Regions from separate parts of the Bacillus sp. C28GYM-DRY-1 genome, predicted to be linked through region 1. Evidence: riboswitches for the same ligand, from Rfam matches in the RefSeq annotation. Region 1 holds a riboswitch; the other holds the start of a gene.
The links. A riboswitch is a leader RNA that binds a small molecule or an ion and turns the genes downstream of it on or off. The one in region 1 is predicted to bind S-adenosylmethionine.
Positions count from the first base shown of each region.

Region 1 (4,998 bases):
GGTGTCCAATATGGCTTTCAGCAAACAAAAGCTCGATGTCACCAATGATGTGACAGGCCGCTTTCAAAATGGCCGGCTCTCGTTATATCATGAAAATGAGATGATCGGCCAAATGATAAGCATGAATGAATATGAGCTTAAGTCCGGTTATTCCTTTGAAAATGAGAAATTTTATAAGACAGCTGATGTGGTCTCAGGAAACGACGAAAAATACGTGGATTGTGACTACGAAAACGGCTGGTGTTAATGTTGGCGGTGAATTTCACTGCCTTCTTTTACAATCTGAACGTTTCAAATTATGACGCGGCAGGTGAAGAAGATGAAGATGGATGAGCTGGAAAAGGTTATGATTGTCGAAGGGAAAACAGATAAAGAGAAAATTGAAAGCGTCCTGAATGAACCAGTGCGCATTATCTGCACCAACGGAACAATCAGCCAGCTGAAGCTTGAGGAATTGGCTGACGAGCTTTACGATAAAGACGTCTATATATTAGTTGATGCTGATGAATCAGGCGAGAAATTAAGAAAACAGCTGAAAAGAGAATTTAACGAAGCCTGCCATCTATATATCGACAGAGCCTATAAGGAAGTAGCGTCTGCGCCCAGGCACCATGTCGCCTCTGTATTGCTGCGCGCGAATTTAAATGTCCATACTATTTTTCTTGAAAGAAAATCCCGAGGTGTATAGCATGAAAGAACTCCAAGAACATGAGCTTGAGCACATTGCTGATGATGTGTATCTCCTTTATTTATATACTCCGTTTTGCGGCACCTGCCAGCTTGCAAGCAAAATGCTGACAGTGGTGAAAGAAATGCTGCCTGATGTCGCCTTCTATAAAAACAATGTCAATTACTCTCCGACATTCGCAAAAGCGTATCAAATTGAAAGCGTTCCTTGTTTTCTGCTGTTTAAAGGCGGAAAAGTGGTTGAAAGAGGATATGCTTTTCATTCTGTTTCTTATTTATATGAGCTGATTAAACAAAAATCATCTTCCGCATCCCATTTATGACATATTTCTCTGTCCAATCCAATGAAATTGTCGTTCGTTTTATAAAGGGGTTCGTGCGCCAAAAAGAGAAATGTGTATGTATGACCAACAAATAGGAGGTTGTACATATGGAGAAAGCGGAAGTTTTAGAAGATGAGTATCAGCATCTGTTTTTAAAACCCCTTTTGAACGCTTCAACATTGCTTATTACCTTCCAAGGAGAAACAGAAGCCTTAACCGTCTCAATAAACGAACAGGGAGAAATGAAAAAAATTTCTTCGCCCCAAACGTCCAACCTGACCTTTTACGGAAACCAAGCAGAAATCATTCATTTATTGCACGGAGACATTTCCCTTCAATACCTGATTCAGAGCGGAAGCCTGAAAGTGAAGGGGTCATTCAGAGCCCTGTTAAAACTAGAAGCCATTCTCTGGCTGACAAACGGATTTTTCCAGAGAATTTTAAAGAATTAAAAAATAAGAAATTATTATAATAGTAAAAGTTGACATCATTTATTTTATTGACATGTAATCATGCGCCATGCTATTCTACATTAAGAATTTCCGGACGAAAAAGACTATATATTTCTCTTATCAAGAGAGGTGGAGGGAAGTGCCCTATGAAGCCCGGCAACCATCAACGCTGTTGAAATGGTGCCAATTCACACGAAGCGGTCTGCTTTGAAAGATGAGAGGAAGGCATTTTATATAAGCCTTTCTGCTCAAGTGTGCAGAAAGGCTTTTCTTTTGCAGAAAAACCCGGAAGATTTCTTAGAATAGTGTTAAGGCAGGTGATTGCTTTGATCAATCTTCAAGATGTTTCAAAAGTTTATAAGTCGAAACACGGAGATGTCAATGCTGTCCAAAATGTCTCGCTTTCTATTAAAAAAGGTGAGATTTTTGGAATTATAGGATATAGCGGAGCTGGTAAAAGTTCCTTAATCCGTCTGCTGAACGGACTTGAGAAACCAACCTCAGGCACCGTGGAAGTGGCGGGAACGAAGATTAATGAAGTAAACGGACGCGATTTAAGAAAAGCGCGCCATGACATCAGTATGATTTTCCAGCACTTCAATTTGCTCTGGTCGCGAACTGTCAGAGATAACATCATGTTTCCTTTAGAAATTGCCGGGGTGAAAAAAAGCGAGCGGATCAAGCGTGCCAATGAACTGATTAAACTGGTAGGTTTAGAAGGAAAAGAGAGATCTTACCCGTCTCAGCTGAGCGGCGGGCAAAAGCAACGTGTCGGAATCGCCAGAGCGCTTGCCAACAATCCGAAGGTTCTCCTTTGTGATGAAGCGACATCAGCTTTAGATCCGCAAACAACAGACTCAATCTTGGATCTTTTGTCCGATATTAATGAAAGACTCGGTTTGACGATTGTGCTGATCACACACGAAATGCACGTCATCCGCAAAATCTGCAACAGAGTCGCTGTCATGGAAAACGGAAAGGTTGTGGAAGAAGGCGAAGTTCTTGATGTCTTCAAAAATCCGAAGGAAGACATGACAAAACGATTTGTTCAGCAGGTGACAGAGCCGGAAGAAACGAAAGAAACGCTTCAGCACCTTCTAGATGAAACAGCATCAGGAAAAACGGTACAGCTCACATTTGTCGGTGATTCGGCTGAACAGCCTCTGATTACAGAGATGATCAGAAACTTCAATGTTAGCGTCAATATTCTGCAAGGGAAAATCTCGCAGACGAAGGATGGCGCTTACGGTTCCCTGTTCATCCATATTGATGGAGACGAGGAAGAAGTGCAAAACGTGATCCGGTTCATTAATGACAAACAGGTAAAAGCAGAGGTGATCACGAATGTTTGAAAAATACTTCCCGAACGTTGATTTAACTGAGTTATGGAACGCGACATATGAAACACTTTATATGACGCTGATTTCTTTACTGTTTGCTTTTGTCATCGGGGTGATCCTCGGCTTGCTGCTCTTCCTGACAAGCAAAGGGAGCCTTTGGCAAAATAAAGCGGTCAACTCTGTGATTGCGGCCGTTGTCAACGTATTCAGATCGATTCCATTCCTTATTTTAATTATTTTGCTGTTAGGGTTTACGAAGTTCTTAGTCGGTACGATCTTAGGGCCAAACGCCGCATTGCCGGCGCTGGTGATCGGCTCGGCACCGTTTTACGCGCGTCTTGCAGAAATCGCATTGCGCGAGGTGGATAAAGGTGTGATTGAAGCCGCTAAATCAATGGGCGCTAAGACGTCTACGATTATTTTTAAAGTCCTGCTTCCGGAGTCTATGCCGGCTCTTATTTCTGGTATCACGGTTACGGCCATTGCTTTGATTGGCTCAACGGCAATTGCCGGAGCCATCGGTTCAGGCGGCCTTGGAAACCTTGCGTACGTAGAAGGATATCAGTCTAATAATGCTGATGTTACCTTCGTTGCCACTGTGTTTATTTTAATCATCGTCTTTATTATTCAAATCATTGGTGATGTAATCACAAATATGATAGACAAACGATAAGGGAGGATTTACATTGAAAAAGCTATTTTTTGGTGCATTACTGCTTGTATTTGCAGGGGTTATGGCTGCCTGCGGTTCAAATAACGGCGCTGAATCCGGCAAGAAAGAAATTGTGGTTGCAGCGACAAAAACACCGCACGCGGAAATTTTAAAAGAAGCTGAACCATTGTTAAAAGAAAAAGGCTACACGCTGAAAGTGAAAGTGCTTAGTGATTACAAGATGTACAACAAAGCTTTAGCTGATAAAGAAGTGGATGCGAACTTCTTCCAGCACATTCCTTACCTTGAGCAAGAAATGAAAGAAAACACTGATTACAAACTTGTGAATGCCGGAGCTGTTCACTTAGAGCCATTCGGTATTTACTCTAAAAAATACAAATCACTGAAGGACCTTCCAAACGGTGCGACAATTATCCTGACAAACAACGTCGCTGAACAAGGCCGTATGCTTGCACTGCTTGAAAACGCAGGATTAATCACACTTGATTCTAAAGTGGAAACAGTTGACGCAACATTGAAAGACATTAAGAAAAACCCGAAAAACCTTGAATTCAAGAAAGTAGCGCCTGAATTAACGGCAAAAGCATATGATAACAAAGAAGGAGACGCGGTCTTCATTAATGTAAACTATGCGATCCAAAATAAATTAAATCCTAAAAAAGACGCGATTGAAGTAGAATCCACGAAAAACAACCCATACGCTAACATCATTGCGGTAAGAAAAGGCGAAGAAGATTCTGCAAAAATCAAAGCGCTGATGGAAGTTCTTCATTCTAAAGAGATCAAAGACTTCATCGAGAAAAAATATGACGGAGCTGTGCTTCCTGTATCTGAATAAGACTGAAACCCCGGATGAGAAATCCGGGGTTTTTTTCGGGTATTTTCCTAAAAGCTGTTCATAATAAAAAGGAATGTTAAACAGATGGAGGGATTTTCTTTGAATCAAGACAGAGGAAGCATGCAGGACGCGCTAAAACAATATAAATTAGGTTTAGGCACATTTGAACAAAAAATGCCGCTGATGGGAAGAAAGTTTAACGAGTTTACTGAACAATGCTTTGCCGGCAATTCTCTGACTGAAAGAGAAAAACAGCTGATCGCCCTCGGAATCGCCATCAATGCCCAGGATGAATATTGCATGATCTATCACACAAAAGGCTGTCTTGATGAGGGAGCGACAGAAGAAAACATTCTCGAAGCCGTTAGTGTGGCAGCGGCATTTGGAGGCGGCGCGGCTCTTAGCCAAGGCGTGACAGTCGTCCAGCAGTGCATAGAGGAATTCGGAAGCACCACGCATTAAGAGAAGGAATATTCCGAAAAACCATACTCATTTGATCTAAAAGGATGCTTTCGTCTCATGTGCCGTTATTTCAAGCCATATCCTTTTTGCGGCATCACCTGCAGCGCTGATACAATAGAAGCAAATATATGAAAGGATTGATTCATTATTTGTAGCAGCCAGGATAGACTGGACCTCGATTATACGTCAGAAATGGAAAAAGCGATGCAGCTGTCTCATGGAA
Region 1 is NZ_JAUMKF010000005.1:52,456-57,453, forward strand. Features, by position in the region: gene Q3W56_RS06855 (YusG family protein) at 11-247, shown strand; gene Q3W56_RS06860 (toprim domain-containing protein) at 326-688, shown strand; gene Q3W56_RS06865 (thioredoxin family protein) at 690-1,010, shown strand; gene Q3W56_RS06870 (SCP2 sterol-binding domain-containing protein) at 1,118-1,462, shown strand; SAM riboswitch class I at 1,577-1,683, shown strand; gene metN (methionine ABC transporter ATP-binding protein MetN) at 1,789-2,814, shown strand; gene metP (methionine ABC transporter permease MetP) at 2,807-3,475, shown strand; gene metQ (methionine ABC transporter substrate-binding lipoprotein MetQ) at 3,489-4,313, shown strand; gene Q3W56_RS06890 (carboxymuconolactone decarboxylase family protein) at 4,398-4,775, shown strand; gene Q3W56_RS06895 (YuzK family famiily protein) at 4,968-4,998, shown strand, end outside.

Region 2 (4,998 bases), on a different contig from region 1:
TTACAATCAAATCTGCCCATTTTTGTTTCTCTCCCGATTCAAACGCCGACTCGTGTTCTTCTGCGAACTTCTCTAAATACTTCGTATATAATCTCCTGTTTCTCATAAACTCCCGAATGACATATTGAACCGGAGTGTCAAGATGCTTTTGATCGTTCGTCAGCTCAATGACCCACTCTTCAAATCCTTCGAGAAACTGTTTTTCCGGCAAAATATACATGTCATTCAGATGACGGTAAAATTCTCTGTCCTGCTCTTTCAATTCTTCCGTTACAGATGCACTATGTAAGGCGTAAATCGAATTCGGATCGCTTTCCTCCATCGTTTCAATCCATTCCTCGGCCATTTGATCAACATGTTCTGAAAAAAATGCGTATAATTTTTCATTCAGTTTCATCACACTGCTCCTTTCCCTTTCCCCAACACTATTATAACTTGACTAACAGCTGAATCCCAGTCATACATTTTAAAGAAGCTATCCAATATTTTGAAAATCACTAATTCTTTTGGTTATATCCTAATTTTTCAAAATGCTTCAAATGGCTCTGTCCGAACGGTTGCTTTTTTCATATAATATAAGGTAACACCCTTGAATCCACTTGAAAGCATAAAAAAGGAGGGCTTTTTTATGAATGGTGAAATCCGCTTGATCCCGTATGTGACGAATGAGCAGATTATGGATGTAAACGAGCTTCCTGAGGGCATTAAAGTGATTAAGGCGCCAGAAATGTGGGCAAAAGGGGTAAAAGGCAAAAATGTGAAAATTGCTGTATTGGATACGGGCTGCGACACAAACCATCCTGATGTAAAGGACCAAATCATCGGCGGAAAGAACTTCACGGATGATGACGGCGGCAAGGAAGATGCGATCTCCGACTACAACGGACATGGCACACATGTCGCTGGAACAATTGCAGCTAACGATTCAAACGGCGGCATTACCGGGGTCGCGCCTGAGGCAAGCCTATTGATTGTGAAGGTTCTTGGCGGTGAAAACGGCAGTGGACAATACGAATGGATTATTAACGGCATCAACTACGCGGTTGAACAAAAAGTCGATATCATCTCAATGTCCCTTGGCGGACCAAGCGATGTGCCAGAGCTGGCCGAAGCAGTGAAAAACGCCGTCAAAAACGGAGTGCTTGTCGTGTGCGCAGCGGGAAATGAGGGTGACGGAGACGAACGCACAGAAGAGCTTTCCTACCCTGCCGCTTATAATGAAGTCATTGCGGTTGGATCCGTTTCCGTAGCACGAGAATTATCAGAATTTTCTAACGCAAATAAAGAGATTGACCTTGTGGCTCCGGGAGAAGATATCTTATCCACTCTCCCTAACAAGAAGTACGGTAAGCTTACCGGCACTTCAATGGCAGCTCCTCATGTCAGCGGAGCGCTTGCTTTAATCAAAAGCTATGAAGAAGAATCATTTCAAAGAAAGCTTTCTGAATCTGAGGTTTATGCACAGCTGATCCGCAGGACACTTCCGCTTAATATTGCTAAAACGCTGGCAGGCAATGGATTCCTGTATTTAACCGCTCCTGATGAGCTGGCAGAAAGAGCAGAGCAATCACATTTGCTGACCCTATAAAATTATTTTTCTTATATAATATAAACCAAATATTGTAAAATAAATTTCAAATTCTATGTTGACAACGAATTTACATTACTGTTAAGATTACCAACAAATGATTTAACTTTTCAAAAAATTAATAACATTTTCTCTTATCGAGAGTTGGGCGAGGGATTGGCCTTTTGACCCCAACAGCAACCGACCGTAATTCCATTGTGAAATGGGGCGCATTGCTTTTCGCGCCGAGACTGATGTCTCATAAGGCACGGTGCTAATTCCATCAGATTGTGTCTGAGAGATGAGAGAGGCAGTGTTTTACGCAGAAAAGCCTCTTTCTCTCATGGGAAAGAGGCTTTTTATTGTGAGAAAACCTCTTAGCAGCCTGTATCCGCGGGTTAACGAGAGTGTTTTACATATAAAGGAGGAGAAACAATGACAACCATCAAAACATCGAATTTAGGATTTCCGAGAATTGGACTGAACAGAGAATGGAAAAAAGCACTTGAAGCGTATTGGAAAGGCAGCACTGATAAAGATACGTTTTTAAAGCAAATCGACGACCTATTTTTATCCGCAGTAAAAACACAAATTGACCAGCAGATTGATGTTGTGCCTGTTTCTGATTTCACACAGTATGACCATGTACTCGACACAGCAGTCAGCTTCAACTGGATTCCGAAACGATTCAGACATTTGACAGATGCTACCGATACATACTTCGCTATCGCCCGCGGAATAAAAGACGCTGTATCCAGTGAAATGACAAAATGGTTTAATACAAATTACCATTACATCGTTCCGGAATATGATGAGAGCATTGAATTCCGACTGACAAGAAACAAACAGCTCGCAGATTACCGCCGGATCAAACAGGAATACGGCGTTGAAACAAAACCTGTGATTGTCGGCCCTTATACGTTCGTCTCGCTTGCTAAAGGCTATGAACCGTCTGAAGCAAAAGCAATTCAAAAACGCCTTGTGCCGCTATATGTACAGCTTTTGAAAGAGCTTGAAGAAGAAGGCGTAAAATGGGTTCAAATCGATGAGCCGGCGCTTGTCACAGCTTCTGCCGAAGATGTCCGAGGCGCAAAAGAATTATTTGAAAGCATGACAAACGAGCTTTCATCCTTGAATGTGCTTTTGCAGACGTATTTTGATTCTGTTGATGCTTATGAAGAGCTGATCTCTTACCCGGTACAGGGAATTGGCCTTGATTTCGTTCACGATAAAGGCAGAAACCTGGAACAGCTGAAAACACACGGATTCCCAACAGATAAAGTGCTGGCAGCAGGCGTCATCGACGGACGCAACATTTGGAAAGCAGATCTTGAAGAACGTCTCGACGCCGTTCTTGATATTCTCAGCATTGCAAAAGTCGATGAACTGTGGATTCAGCCTTCCAGCAGCCTCCTGCATGTTCCGGTAGCGAAGCACCCTGATGAGCATTTGGAGAAGGATCTGCTGAACGGATTATCTTACGCAAAAGAAAAACTAGCCGAGCTGACAGCTTTGAAAGAAGGTTTAGTATCAGGAAAAGCGGCGATCAGCGAACAGATTCAGCGGGCGAAAGCTGATATTCAGGCGCTCAAACAGTTTGCAACTAGCGCAAATTCTGAACAAAAGAAAGAGCTAGAGCAATTAAGCGATAAAGACTTCAAACGCCCCATTCCTTTTGAAGAACGGTTAGCCCTGCAAAATGAATCTCTCGGCCTCCCGCTTTTGCCGACGACTACGATTGGAAGCTTCCCGCAGTCTGCTGAAGTGCGGAGCGCACGCCAAAAATGGCGGAAAAAAGAGTGGTCTGATGAACAGTACCAAGACTTTATCAATGCAGAAACAAAACGATGGATTGATATTCAGGAAGAATTGGAGCTTGATGTGCTTGTGCACGGTGAATTTGAACGGACAGACATGGTCGAATACTTCGGTGAAAAGCTGGCCGGCTTTGCCTTCACAAAATACGCTTGGGTTCAATCATACGGCTCACGCTGTGTCCGCCCGCCAGTCATTTACGGGGATGTTGAATTTATTGAACCGATGACAGTGAAAGACACGGTGTATGCACAGTCCCTGACATCCAAGCATGTAAAAGGAATGCTGACCGGTCCTGTTACAATCTTAAACTGGTCCTTCCCTCGAAACGACATTTCGAGAAAAGAAATCGCCTTCCAAATCGGGCTTGCCCTTCGCAAAGAAGTAAAAGCGCTTGAAGATGCAGGCATTCAAATTATTCAAGTGGATGAACCGGCGCTGCGCGAAGGCCTTCCATTAAAAACCCAAGATTGGGATGAGTATTTGACTTGGGCGGCAGAAGCATTCAGATTAACCACTTCTTCCGTGAAAAACGAGACGCAAATTCATACACATATGTGCTACAGCAACTTCGAAGACATCGTCGATACAATCAATGATCTTGATGCCGATGTGATTACAATTGAACACAGCAGAAGCCACGGAGGATTTTTAGATTATTTAAAAGACCATCCGTATTTGAAAGGGCTCGGCCTTGGTGTATATGACATTCACAGCCCTCGTGTGCCATCAACTGAAGAAATGTACAACATTATCATTGATGCGCTTGCCGTCTGTCCGACTGACCGCTTCTGGGTAAACCCAGACTGCGGATTAAAAACAAGACAGCAGGAAGAAACGGTTGCCGCATTGAAAAACATGGTTGAAGCCGCAAAACAGGCAAGAGCCCGGCAGACACAACTTGTATAAAATAAAAACCATCTGTCTTCGGCAGATGGTTTTTTCTGTTAGAAAGCGGAAATCGGTTTCCGATGCTTCCCGTCCCCTTCTTTTACCATTTTGGCAGCTCCATTTTCACCAAACTCCACAAGGCTCATTGATGTATCATGTATGTAAGCATAATTTCAATATGTCATTAATGCGTCTTCACCGTTTTATTCACTCAATTCAGATGATCAAGGTTGACATTGAGCAGGAGGGGGCACTAACCCCCGACCTCTCCTACCGTGTTGTACGATGGTTTCATCTAACTCAAACGCCTGCTCTGATATCGGTTAGGTAGACCCTTACGCCTTTTTTGTTTGTATTAGTGTCAGTAACTGGACTGGCTGCACAAGGTCTGGTTGTACCCGATGTACCACTCCTCTCATTATTACCGCTTTTCCTTCTTTTTTGTTTTTACAGACTTTGAAGGCCCTGTGGTAGATTCATTGCCTGCTGCGTCAAGAGCTTCTACCCTATAGGTATACTTTGTTCCTGCTGCCAGCCCTGATACTTGATAACTGCTTTCTGTAACAGTAGCAAGTTCAGTTTCATCTTGATATACTTTATAACCGCTAACCTTGTCACTAGCCCCGCTCCAGGTCAAAGTGAGGCCTGTATCCGTTACATTCGAGATTTTTAACTTTCCTTTGGTCCATAAAGGTGTTGTATCTTCTTCAATCACCTCAACACCA
Region 2 is NZ_JAUMKF010000003.1:306,460-311,457, reverse strand. Features, by position in the region: gene rsbRB (RsbT co-antagonist RsbRB) at 1-397, opposite strand, end outside; gene isp (serine protease Isp) at 629-1,588, shown strand; SAM riboswitch class I at 1,720-1,875, shown strand; gene metE (5-methyltetrahydropteroyltriglutamate--homocysteine S-methyltransferase) at 2,003-4,291, shown strand; gene Q3W56_RS05470 (pectinesterase family protein) at 4,695-4,998, opposite strand, start outside.
Region 2: it holds a riboswitch for S-adenosylmethionine, as region 1 does, so the genes downstream of both, metE (5-methyltetrahydropteroyltriglutamate--homocysteine S-methyltransferase) here and metN (methionine ABC transporter ATP-binding protein MetN) in region 1, are expected to answer to the same signal.